Regions from separate parts of the Pseudoramibacter faecis genome, predicted to be linked through region 3. Evidence: riboswitches for the same ligand, from Rfam matches in the RefSeq annotation. Region 3 holds a riboswitch; each other region holds the start of a gene.
The links. Region 3 has a riboswitch for thiamine pyrophosphate ahead of thiT (energy-coupled thiamine transporter ThiT). Riboswitches for the same ligand answer to the same signal wherever they lie in the genome.
Positions count from the first base shown of each region.

Region 1: linked by a shared signal. The riboswitch ahead of thiC (phosphomethylpyrimidine synthase ThiC) and the one ahead of thiT (energy-coupled thiamine transporter ThiT) in region 3 are both predicted to bind thiamine pyrophosphate.
Region 2: linked by a shared signal. The riboswitch ahead of thiD (bifunctional hydroxymethylpyrimidine kinase/phosphomethylpyrimidine kinase) and the one ahead of thiT (energy-coupled thiamine transporter ThiT) in region 3 are both predicted to bind thiamine pyrophosphate.

Region 1 covers NZ_JAYFFI010000005.1:62,960-67,036, forward strand. The annotation lists gene thiC (phosphomethylpyrimidine synthase ThiC) at 1-754, opposite strand, end outside; TPP riboswitch at 963-1,065, opposite strand; gene V3C63_RS05580 (ABC transporter permease) at 1,109-3,397, opposite strand; gene V3C63_RS05585 (ABC transporter ATP-binding protein) at 3,402-4,077, opposite strand, start outside.
Region 2 covers NZ_JAYFFI010000006.1:33,331-37,407, forward strand. The annotation lists gene cytX (putative hydroxymethylpyrimidine transporter CytX) at 1-805, opposite strand, end outside; gene thiD (bifunctional hydroxymethylpyrimidine kinase/phosphomethylpyrimidine kinase) at 798-1,610, opposite strand; TPP riboswitch at 1,741-1,849, opposite strand; gene V3C63_RS06080 (DeoR/GlpR family DNA-binding transcription regulator) at 1,914-2,687, opposite strand; gene V3C63_RS06085 (YcxB family protein) at 2,700-3,278, opposite strand; gene V3C63_RS06090 (2-keto-3-deoxygluconate permease) at 3,321-4,077, opposite strand, start outside.
Region 3 covers NZ_JAYFFI010000015.1:25,342-29,418, forward strand. The annotation lists gene V3C63_RS09330 (non-ribosomal peptide synthetase) at 1-1,595, opposite strand, end outside; gene thiT (energy-coupled thiamine transporter ThiT) at 1,976-2,653, opposite strand; TPP riboswitch at 2,675-2,772, opposite strand; gene V3C63_RS09340 (TrpB-like pyridoxal phosphate-dependent enzyme) at 2,899-4,077, opposite strand, start outside.

The DNA.
Region 1 (4,077 bases), on a different contig from region 3:
CGCCCAAGCGCACCAGCTCGTCAATCTGGCAGATATCGGAAGCGTCCGCCAGACACCCCGGCCGGCACGCATCCCCGAGACTCACCGTCACATCGTGTTCCCGACAAATATCCAAAATTTCGTCGTAATATTCGTAAAAGGGATTTTCTTCGCCGGTCATGCTCATCCAGGCAAACACCAGGCTGCCGCCCCGGCTGACGATGTTCATCTTGCGGGCATTGCCCTTGATCTGCGCGATGGTATTGCGGGTGATGCCGCAGTGCAGCGTCACAAAATCCACGCCGTCCTCCGCGTGTAGACGCACCACGTCGATAAAATCCCGAGCCGTGAGCGTGCCGAGATCGCGCTGATAATGAATCACCGCGTCATAAACCGGCACGGTGCCGATCATCGCCGGGCATTCCGTGCAGAGCTTGCGTCGGAAGGGCTGGGTATTCCCATGGCTCGACAGATCCATAATGGCGTGGGCCCCGAGATTCACCGCATCCAGCACCTTGTCCATCTCCGCGTCGTAATCCGCCACGTCGCGGCTGACGCCCAGATTCACGTTGATCTTGGTGGTAAGCATGCTGCCGATACCGTTGGGATCAAGACCCCGGTGCCCCGGATTGGCCGGGATCACCACCTTGCCAGTTGCCATCAGCGCCGCGAGTTCCGCCACGGACCGCCCTTCCTTTCGAGCCACCGCCTGCATCTCCGGCGTCGCGATACCGCGGCGCGCCGCTTCCATCTGGGTGTGATAGGTTCTTGTCATCATTGCCTCCTGCTTCTCGTGCTTAACCGTTAACGATTGAAGGCCCCGGAAGCAGCAGCCGGGAGCGATTCCCCCGCGGATTGCGTTTCCGGCGCCTGGCCGGGATCCGGCCTGCCGCGCGCTCTGCGCACGGTTTTCTTCGCGGCCAAAGGTGGTGCCCCCGGTTGACCGCGCACAGCAAAAAGGATACACCTGAACAGGCATATCCTCAAAGTTTCGCGATGGTCCCTCCGTTGGCATTATCCAAATCAGGTGTATGGGTCGAAGCGAATGCTTCCTCTCAGCCGTTGCCAGCTCCCCTTTTTCTGTATTTAACGATTTTATTGTAACCCTTTTAATCCCGAATATCAAGCCTTACTCCATATTTTTAAGCGCTGTATCCATCGGAATTTTGCGGATACGCCTGAAATCGAGCACGGTCACGGCGGCATAGCCCGCAAAAACAGCGATGAACATTTTAATCTGCGCGCTCGGCGGCATATAAAAGCTGAACCAGCCATCCATCGTGTTAATATAGGCCACCCAGATCAGCCGGATCAAAAGGCCGGCAACCAACAGACCGATCAGCTCTGCCAGCACGATGACCCAAGTCGTCGCAATTAGATACAAAGAGGCGATTTCCCGATCCTTATAGCCTAAGATCTTAACCATGGAGATGGCATTGGTGTTGCGCTCAATAATAAGCTTGGTCAGCAGATAAATGAGCAGCGCCGCAGCCACGACGCAGGCGTATTGGAAATAGCGCATATAATTGCCCATGGAGTGATTGAGTTGTCGGCTGATTTTCGTCACATCGCCGCGGTCGATGGTCGTCGCGATGAGGCGGCTGTCGATGTCTTTAACCTTTCGATTGGAAAAGTAGCCGTTAAAATGGTTCGTGTCGTAACCAAAAACGGTGTTAAAGCGCCGGTTCGGCATAAAGACCGCCATGGTGTTCGCACCTTTTGCAAAGCCCGCGACTTCAAAATGGTAGCGCTTGTGCTCATATTTTGCAGAAAGCGTCACGCGATCGCCCTTGCGATAGCCGAACTTTTTCCGGAAACCTTCGGACAGATAGACCTCATGGCTCTTCAGGCGGCCGATCGCAGATACATAATGCGAATGGGAGGCGATGCCGTACACCGTGATCGTTTCCCCCTTGTGCACGCCGGATACCGTCTCCAATTCCGTCATCGAGAAGGGTTCCGCCCCTTTGGTCGCCGTCGGCACCGTTGCTTTTAAAATCGTCTGATAATCGGCGATCATCGTCTCGGTGGCCTCCTGCTGATAATGCCTCAGCGTCGAGGGAAAGCCCGTCGCAAAATACAGGAGCAGCATCACAAAGGTGATACCCAAAACGAGCACCAGATAGCCCGGCAGGTTCTGCAAAATGATGCGCAGCCGAAAGCGGCGGATAAACCGAATGCGCGGCAGCCGTATGGCGCGTTTTTTCTGTTTTCGGGTCAGATCGCCGCGAAGAAAAGCCAGCGGGGAAAAGCTGAGCTTCTGTGCCAGCACCGCCACGTTGATGAGCATCATCAGAATAATGGGCACCACCGTCGTCATCACGAAAGCGTCGCTGCTGATGAGCGGCACGAAGGTCGGCAGGCTGTAGCTGTTGTAATACATGCCCTCAACCACGTTTTTAAATAGCGTATACCCCAGCACATTGCCGACCGCCGCCGCCACCAGAGTGACGATCAACGGCATGGTCAGGTAATGGCGCAATAGCTCTCCTCGGCTATAGCCCGAGGCGCGCAGGGTGCCGATCGTCGCCGATTCCTTGGTTACCGTATTGCTGATGGTCACCGCGAAGATAAACGCCAGCACCACCACCAGAATATCGAGCATGATACCGGCCATCGTTCGGTCGCCGCCCATGTCGTCGATAGTGAAATTGATCGCCTGGTTTAAATACCGGGGCACAAAATCCGTCAGACGGTTCCCCGAAAGCGCTGCCTCCTTGGCGATGGTATTCATCAGTTTGTCGGCGCGCACTTTTTCCTTGTTGTCGTTTTTCGGCGCGCCGCGGTAAATCCAGGCATAATTATAGTGTGTGCTCTGGGGCAGGGCGTCAAAGGTTTCTGCCGTGACCACGGCCACGTCAAAATTGATGGCGTCGAACATCGGGTTCGTGTTGTTTTCAAAGAGCGCAGAATAATCGCTGTGGGCCACAAGACCGGTGACCTTCATCTTTCTGCCGCCGATTCGGATGTGATCCCCCACGGCAATGCCGTTGTTATTCGCGTGCATCCGGTCGATGGCAATTTCGTCGGTTTTTTTAGGCAGACGGCCGGCCATCACATCGGCCTTATTCACCCGATGCCGGACCGCATAAACGCGCACGCGACCCTTGCGGCGTCCATTTTTCTCGCTGAGCATTTTATAAAAATCGGGATAAAGCCTAATCCTCTGGTTGCGCAAGGTTGAAAGCAAACCGTCGTCCGCCGCGTGATCGAGCGCGAAGTGTCCGCTCTCGATGCGATAACGCGAAAAGCTTTCTTTCGATGTCTTGAGCATGCCTCCATTGGCCACATACACCCCCGAGACGAAACCGATGGTGATCACCAGAAAGGCAAAAATCACAAAATATTTGCCAAAATCCGTTTTCAGCTCTCGGAGCAGCCGTTTGCGCAGGGGATCTGAAATGGTGCGTTTTCTCATGGCTCTACCAACTCAGATCGGCAGCGGCCACACGGCTGGCGTTGCGCGTATCTTTTCGAATCCGTCCGTCGAGCAGCGTCACCACGTGATCCGCCATGTGCCGGATGGCTTCGTTGTGGGTCACCATGATGACCGTGCTGCCAAAGCGCTGATTCACGTTCTCAATTAAACCCAAAATTTCCTTGGAGGTTTTATAATCAAGGGCGCCCGTAGGCTCGTCGCAAAGCAAAATATCCGGATTTTTAACCACAGCCCGGCCGATGGCCGTGCGCTGCTGTTGTCCGCCGGAGATCTGGCTCGGTAGCTTATGCCGATGCTCGGTGAGACCGAGGGTCTCAAGCAATGTCTCGAGGGGCAATGGATTATCGGCAAGATAGGCGCCTACCTCAATGTTTTCCTCCACATTTAAATTGGGGATCAAATTGTACATTTGAAACACATAGCCCAGATGCCTGCGCCGATACTGCGTCAACGCCTTTTCGTTCATCGCAGCGGTGCGCTCGCCGTCGATGCCCACAAAACCACTGTCCGCCGTGTCGATGCCGCCGATCACGTTGAGCAGCGTCGATTTTCCGGAACCCGACGGCCCGAGCAGCACGCAAAATTCGCCCCGCGCCACCGAAAAATTTAAATCGTGGAGCACTTCGGCCCGCATATCGCCTTCCCCGAAGCTTTTATTC
Region 2 (4,077 bases), on a different contig from region 3:
CGTCGAGAAAGGTGGTCGTCACGGTGGAAAGAATCAAAATGATCAACGCCGCGACGCCGAGCCCCGCCTTGATCATAATCGCCGCGATATTGGTTTCCCCGGTGAAAATAGCCGCTCCCATGCCGATGATATACATCCAGACCGAGACCAGCCCATAAACCAGCGTGCTCGTCAGGGTCGCCGCAAAGGGCCTATCGGCTTCCCGGGTATAGTCCGAGATCAGCGGCAGCCAGGACAGCGGCATCGCCACGGCCAGCTCCACCGCCGCGCCAAAGCTCAGGCTTCCTGCCGAAGCCGCCGCCGCAGACGCTCCATCACCCGAAAAGATCACCTTGCAGAGAATCAGCGTGAGCACAAAGAGCGCTGCCATCGCCGCCTTGTTGATCGCCCCCAGATTGGTGATGCCCACGAGGATCCACACCGCGATGAGCCCGCCGATCACCAGGCACCACACCCAATGCCCCACGGCAAAAACACTGCCGGTCGCCTGAGCCCCATCATAAATCATGATGGCCGTCCAGCCCGCCAATTGCAGCACATTAAGCGCGGCAAAGAGCCGACCGCCCTTCTTCCCGAAGCTCATCTTCACCGTCTCCATAGCCGAGCGACGGGTCCGTCCGCCGATCAGTCCGGCCAGAAAGAACAGCCCGCAGCCAATGAGATGCCCGACGACAATGGCCAGAAGCCCCCGACCAAAACCCAGCGGCGCAAAATAGGTCCCCGTTAAAATTTCGGCGATGGATACCGCCGCGCCGAACCAGATCAGACCGTTTTGAAAGCTGGTGGTCCGCTTTGATTCATTCATCCGAGACCTCCTCACGATACGCCGCCTTGATGTCGAAGGCGTGGTTCATCGGACCGGCGCCCTGCCCCAGATCGAGGCCGTCCGCCAGCGCGCCGGAGAGATAGGCCTTGGCCCGTGCCACCGATTCGGCCAGCGCATAGCCCTTGGCCAGATTCGCCGCGATGGCCGACGAGAGGGTGCAGCCCGTGCCGTGGGTATTGGGGTTATTGATGCGCCGTCCGTTAAACCAGCGCAGCCGCCCGTCCTGCCAGAGCAAATCGTTGGCGTCGCTGATGCTGTGACCTCCCTTTACCAGCACGGCACATCCGCAGCGCTCACCGATTTTTGCCGCAGAACGTTCCATCGCTACCGGCGTCTCGATGGGCATTTCGGACAAAATCTGGGCCTCGGGAATATTGGGCGTGATCACCTCGGCCAAAGGCAGCAACCCACACCTCAGGGCTTCAATGGCGTCATCCTGCAAAAGCTTCGCGCCGGAAGTCGCCACCATCACCGGATCGAGCACGATGTGCCGCACTCGGTAGGTCTTTAATTTCTCGGCGATCACCGCAATTAATTCCTCCGACGAGACCATACCGATTTTCACCGCGTCGGGGAAAATATCCGTGAAAACCGCGTCGAGCTCCTGCCTGAGAAAATCGGGCGTCACGTCCATGATGGCGGTGACGCCGGTGGTGTTCTGGGCTGTGAGCGCCGTAATGGCGCTCATCGCATAAACCCCGTTCAGGGTCATGGTCTTTAAGTCCGCCTGGATACCGGCGCCGCCGCTGGTATCAGAACCGGCGATTGTCAATGCTGTTTTCATTCAATGCCTCCTTGTGGTTGTTTTGCAGCATCCCATTTGCCCCGACGCAAGGTGGTGCCCCCAATGCGCCGGCCTTCATCGCAAAGCCCCAAATCTCGCCAATAAAAAACAGGCACGGTCGTGCCTGCGTTAAAAAGTTCGATGATTTCCCTCCGTTGGCATGATCCAAATCAGGTTGTGGGTCAAAACCTGGCTGGTTTTTTCTCAGCCCGCGCCAGCAGACTCCCCAATGCGATGAATTTTTCGATTACCATTACTTTACCAAAAAAAGCGCCCGCGTTAAAGCCCTTTTTAACGCGCGCGCTATTCTGCCACCACCAAATGGATCTGCTGTGCCGCGGCCTTTTGGCGGTCGCTTTCGGAAATGCGATTGTCAGTGATGATCTGATGCACTTCGGCCATCGGGCAAATCACCGAAAAATAGCCGTTGCCGAATTTACTGCTGTCCGCCAGCACATAAACCCGATCGGTCGTCCGGAGAATCGCCTGCTTGATCTGCATCTGCGGCGCCGCGATGGACGTCAGGCCGATTTCAAAGTTGATGCTGTGCACGCCGATGAAGGCCTTGTCCACCTTGAAGCCAGCAATGCTCCTTTCGGCCAGTTCTCCCATCGTCGCCGGCAAAAACCCGCCGACGTTGCCGCCGATCATATAAAGCTCCACATGGGGCAGATTGGCCAATTCATTGGCCGATGCCAGCGAATTGGTCACAACCGCCACATTTTTTTCCGAGTGCGCTTTAATCATCAAAGCCAGATAAAAACAGGTTGTCGAATCGTCGAGCAAGATGATGTCCTGATCCTCGATGTAGCCATAGGCACAGGCGGCGATGCTTTTTTTCTCCGCCACGTGCTGGTGAATATGCCGGCCGTGATACTTCTGATCAAAATCTTCCTGCGCCTCGTCGATGCGCAATGCGCCTCCGTGAACCCGGATCAGCTGACCCGCTTCGTCCAGTTCCTTGATTTTTGTGCGGACCGTGACGGCAGAACACGCCAGCTCCCGGCTGAGCTCCTTAACGCTGACCTTGCCCTTTTGCTGCAGCATCTGAAGAATTCTGATCTTTTTTTCGTCCAACTTTTTCCCCTGTTATGGCATCCTGACGTTTTTCAGGCCCAATTGCCTGGTGATCATCGTAAATGCGGGGACAAACCGATCGCCGAAATCGCCCTTCGGAATCACGATCGCCTCGTCGCTGTCGAGGTAAATGCCGATGGTTTTCGGCGTGACCACGGCCCGGCGCATCTCGCTCCACGGATAAATCTTCCGGTTTGCTCCCTGCTCGCCAATAATACCACACTTTTCAGAAAATGTCATCCGAACCGGCAAACGATAACGGCTTTCGCGCATGGCTTTTCGCGCACGCCACTGCAGGGTCAGCGGCGTATATCCCAGAAAGACGATGGCCGCAGCCATATAAAGACCGCAGGCCGCCGCGCCGATCCCGGCGTTCACATGCCGGAAAACGCCGACAAACGCCACGGCGAGCCCCAGCACGTTCGCAGCAAAGCCCGACGCCTTGGAATAGGCGTGAAACAAATAAAAATCAAAGAGCGCCGGAACCGTCATCTGAACGCGAAAGGTGAGGTCCGGCAAGGGCTTGCCGGTATCGATCGCCTCGGCCACGGCCTTCGCGTCCATCGGTTCGTTATGCATGGATTCGTCCATCCGTCTGTGCCCCCTTTCATATCAAAGGGAAACCTGCCGCGCTCAGCGTGTCGTGTCCGCGATGGTTTCAAGGCCCTTTTGATAGGCCCAGCCTTCGGGAGAATAAATGCCCTTCTGCCGCTTCATCATGTAACGGTCGAACGCCGCCGTGATGAACGGGCACAGGAAAAGCGTGATGATGGATGCCGTCGCGCACTGGGCGGTGGCGATGCCCGTGTATTTTTTCATGGAGGGGTCCGCTTCGGCCACCGCCGCCGGCGTCATCGCGGAATTGAGCGCTGTCGTCCCGATGGCCGCGCCCATGGCGTTTCTTTCCTTCCTGGGCAAAATCAGATTGATCAGGAAGAAGAAGATCACCGCCGTCGCCGCCGAAATCAAACCGAGGATGATCCCCGAAGCCCCCGCCGTCAAAATCGTCTTGATGTCCGTCTTGGCGCCGATGGAAATCGTCATGAAGAAGGTGACGATGGGCTGCGCGGTTTTGCAGGCCGCGCGGAAGTGGCTGTCCAGATTGCCCCAGACAAATCCGACGAGAATCGGAATCAGCACCGCGACGAGCGACATCAGCGGGATATTGGCCAGGCCCGTCGCGCCGAGGGCCACCAGGGTGAAGAACGGTCCGTCGTTGAGCGACAAGATCGAAATGGCGCCGGTGTCCGTCGCGTTTCCGAACTGACTGGATAACGAAATATATAAGGATCCGTTGGAATTGGTGATCGCCGCGATCCACACAAAGGGCGCGATGCCCAGAAATCCGGCGGGACCGCACAATTTGCCGACGATCAGCCCGACCAGCACG
Region 3 (4,077 bases):
TAATAATCAAAGGCGATGAATCGCTCCTGTTTGATGGCCAGATCCAACCGCCGAATTTTTACTGCAAAATCAGCCGTCGCCTGACTGCTTTGAATGAACAAAACGAGCTCGGGCTCGTTGTGACGGTTATAGATCTGAGAAGCGACAATCCGATCCTTAAGCGCCGGAAAAATACGCGCGATCCGATTTTCAATATCCAGCGGATAGTAATTCTGCCCGTTGATAAAAATAATGTCTTTTTTCCGGCCGGTAATGACGATCTCTCCATCAGAAAGATATCCCATATCTCCGGAAGCCAAGTATTCGCCGACCATGCGCTTTTGCATTTCGTTTTGATGGAAGAAATAGCGTTCGCTGATCGATTCCCCGGCATAGCATAGCTCGCCGATCGTTTCCTCCGGCAAAGCATGGCCTTCGTCATCTGCCACTAAAACCTTAAGCCCCGGAATCGGCGTTCCCACAGAGGCATACCGAACCTGCTGCCGATGTTCGTTCGTCTCGCCGGCACGTATTTGCGCGCGATTTTCACCCAGCGCATCAAAATCCAGGCGGTCCACGCGCATGGGCTTCCCTGCTTTCCCCAGAGAAACCGCAAACGCCGATTCCGATAAGCCATAGGCCGTTCGCAGGGCCACTGGCGAAAGACCCGCCGCCGCAAAGCGGCCGGCAAAATGATCGGCCAGTTCCGCATTGACCGGCTCTGCCCCCAGGAAAAAGTTTTTGACACAGGAAAGATCCAACATTTCTAACTCGGCGTCCGAAACGGCCGCATCCAATAATTTAAGGGCAAAATTCATGCCGCCCAGGACGGTGATCCTCCGATCGCTGACCTGGCGAAGAAACCAGTCCGGATGCTGCACAAACAACGGCGGCGGCATCACGCCCTGACTCGCCCCTTTCGCAATGGGAATCAAATGAAATCCGATAAATCCAAACGCATGGGTCAAAGGCAACCAGCTCAAACTCCGTTCCGAATCGTCATAATCCATGATGGAAAGCGCTGAGCAAATGGACGCCGCCATGGTTTTCTGCTTGAGCACAACCCCTTTGGGAAGATCCGTACTCCCGGAGGAAAAAAGAATGCAGCATTCATCTTCCGGAGTAATCTTCGGATAGACCATTCCCGTATTGCTGATGCGCCGACCTTTTTCCATCAGATCTTCATAGACCATCAGCGTTATGTTTTCAAAGGGCGCAATCGCTTTCTGATAATCTTTGAGCGACGCCTCGGGAATTAAAATCGTCAGTCTGACAATATCCCGACAAATATTGAGCTGTTTATCGAGAACGTCCCTGCCTGCCGCATCGCCCATAGCGAAGGGCAGCGCCATGGGCACGGCCCCCGCGTATTGAATCCCCCAAAAGGCTCGCGCATACTGTCCCGGCGTCGGCAGCTGTAGCAAGATCTTATTTCCCTTTTCGACGCCTGCAGCTATCAATGCATCGGCCAGCTTTTTGCCCTCCGCATTTAATTCGGCATAGGAAACCACTTCTGCCTCCACTGCACTTTTCCAAAAGCGTGCAGTCTTTTTGCCATAGAGTTTCAACGATTGGTCAAACATCTCCGTCATTGTCTGAAATAGTCTATCTCTCATTTCTCTCCCCCTGAAATTATTAGATCGAGTTAACATTAGAATCATTTTAAAACACCGTGTCCCGGTGTTCATTTAAATTTTAAAAATTAAACGAGTATTATGATTATACGCTTGCCGATAATTATCTGTCAATATTTATTCTTATCTTTTACATTATTATTGATTTTGATATGGCCTTCCATCTCTCGAATCCCTTTTTCGGCTGCAGACCATTGCCCACACATTTCAAGTTTTACCGGAATATGTCTTTCGGAAGTGACACAAAAAAACAGCGGAAGCCCTGGCCTCCGCTGCTTAGATCAAATTTTTGCACGCTTATCGCGCTTTTGCCGCATCAATATCAAAAGACACGATGCCGTTCGCCGACCTTTTCTCTTTGATTAAGACATGCTGTCTGCTGCATCTACCCGTTTCTGGGCTCTTTCAAACAATCTTTTAACTGCCGGAATACACAGCACGATCACCGTGACGGCGCCTTCCGCCGCGATATAAGTTAAATTATACCACAGCGACCAAGTCCAGGCATTAAATTGTTTTGGCGCATAGGCGCCAAAAAAGATAACCCCTGAGACCACCGCGCAAATATAGCGCCCAAAAATCCCCATCAGATACCCTTTAATCAAACCGTTTTTCTGATACCGCACTAATCCACCAATGCCCAAGGCGCCAAATGCCAGGATATAATCAATAAGCAGCTGCGCCGGATGAATCACGTACGGATCAAACATCAGATTGATCAGCCCCAGGCAAACCCCAGCCATGATGCCCCGCTTCGTCCCAAACAAATAAGCGCACAGCGCGATGGGCAACATCGAAAAAGCGGTAACGGATCCGCCCTGGGGCATTTTGAACAATCGGATCTGCGAGAGCACCATGGCCATCGCAATCATCAATGCTGAAATGGTCAATGCCCGGACATCAAGCGGCCGAGAATTGCCCGTCTCATCCCGATAACCGCGATCCATCAGCGAAAGTAACGCGAGCAGAACGACCACCGCCGCAACAATCGCGGTCTTGCCGATTCCCGCTTCAAAAAATCCCTGCAAATTCTTAAACATAAAAAACCTCCTTGATTTCAGGAGGGGCTGTGCTTCACTCCCCGCGCCGGCATTGTCCGGATCAGGTCATGAGGGTCAGGCATGTGCCTTTCTCAGCAAGAGCTCCCCTGTGATATTTAAAGCTTAACGATAATGTTAAAACTTGTCAATAACAGAAATCATTTGGTCACAATCATTCAATTATCCAACTCTCAGCACAAAAAACTGCTCCAAATTCAAAGGAGCAGTTTTTGAATACTGATGCTTCAATCGACTTTTGGCAATTCCGAAAGGCTGCCGCTCAATTCGTCATCGCCCGGAATCGTATCCCCCATGACGTGGTCGTTAAATTGTTCATAGGCCGTCATGTCAAAGAAGCCCGTGCCCGTCAGGCCAAAGAGAATGGTTTTGGCTTCGCCGGCTTCCTTGCTTCTGAGCGCTTCGTCAATAGCCACACGAATGGCATGCGCGCTTTCCGGCGCTGGCAGAATGCCCTCAACCCGGGCAAATTGTTCCGCGGCGGCAAAGACCGAAGTTTGTTCCACCGCCACGGCCTCCATCAGTCCGTCGTGATAGAGCTGGGAAAGAATCGGGCTCATGCCGTGAAAGCGCAGTCCGCCGGCGTGATTGGCCGATGGAATAAAGTCGCATCCCAAAGTATACATCTTCGCCAACGGCGTAACTTTGCCGGTATCACAGAAATCATAGGCAAATTTGCCCCAGGTAAAGCTCGGACAAGAGGCCGGCTCTACGGCCACAAAGCGATAGTCCTTTTCGCCGCGCAGCTTTTCTCCCATAAATGGCGAGATCAAACCGCCGAGATTAGAGCCGCCGCCGGCACAGCCGATGATCACGTCCGGCTCGATACCGTATTTCCGGCAGGCTGTCTGCGCTTCCAGCCCGATCACCGACTGATGCAGCACCACCTGATTGAGCACCGATCCCAGCACATAACGATAGCCTTCATGAGTTGTGGCTGTTTCTACTGCTTCAGAAATAGCACAGCCCAAACTGCCGGTGGTCCCAGGATGTGCTGCGTTGATTTGCCTGCCGATTTCGGTGGTCATCGACGGCGACGGGGTTACATCGGCGCCATAGGTGCGCATCACCTCCCGGCGGAAAGGTTTTTGCTTGTAGGACACCTTAACCATATAGACCTTGCAATCGAGGCCCAGATACGCACAGGACATGGAAAGTGCCGTCCCCCATTGGCCGGCGCCGGTCTCGGTGGTTACGCCTTTAAGCCCTTGCTTCTTGGCATAATAGGCCTGCGCGATGGCCGAATTGAGTTTGTGGCTGCCGCTGGTGTTGTTGCCTTCAAATTTGTAATAAATCTTTGCCGGTGTGCTCAGCGCCTTTTCGAGATTGTAGGCCCGAACCAACGGCGAAGGGCGGTAGGTTTTATAGTATTCTCTGATGGCATCCGGGATATCAAAATACGCCGT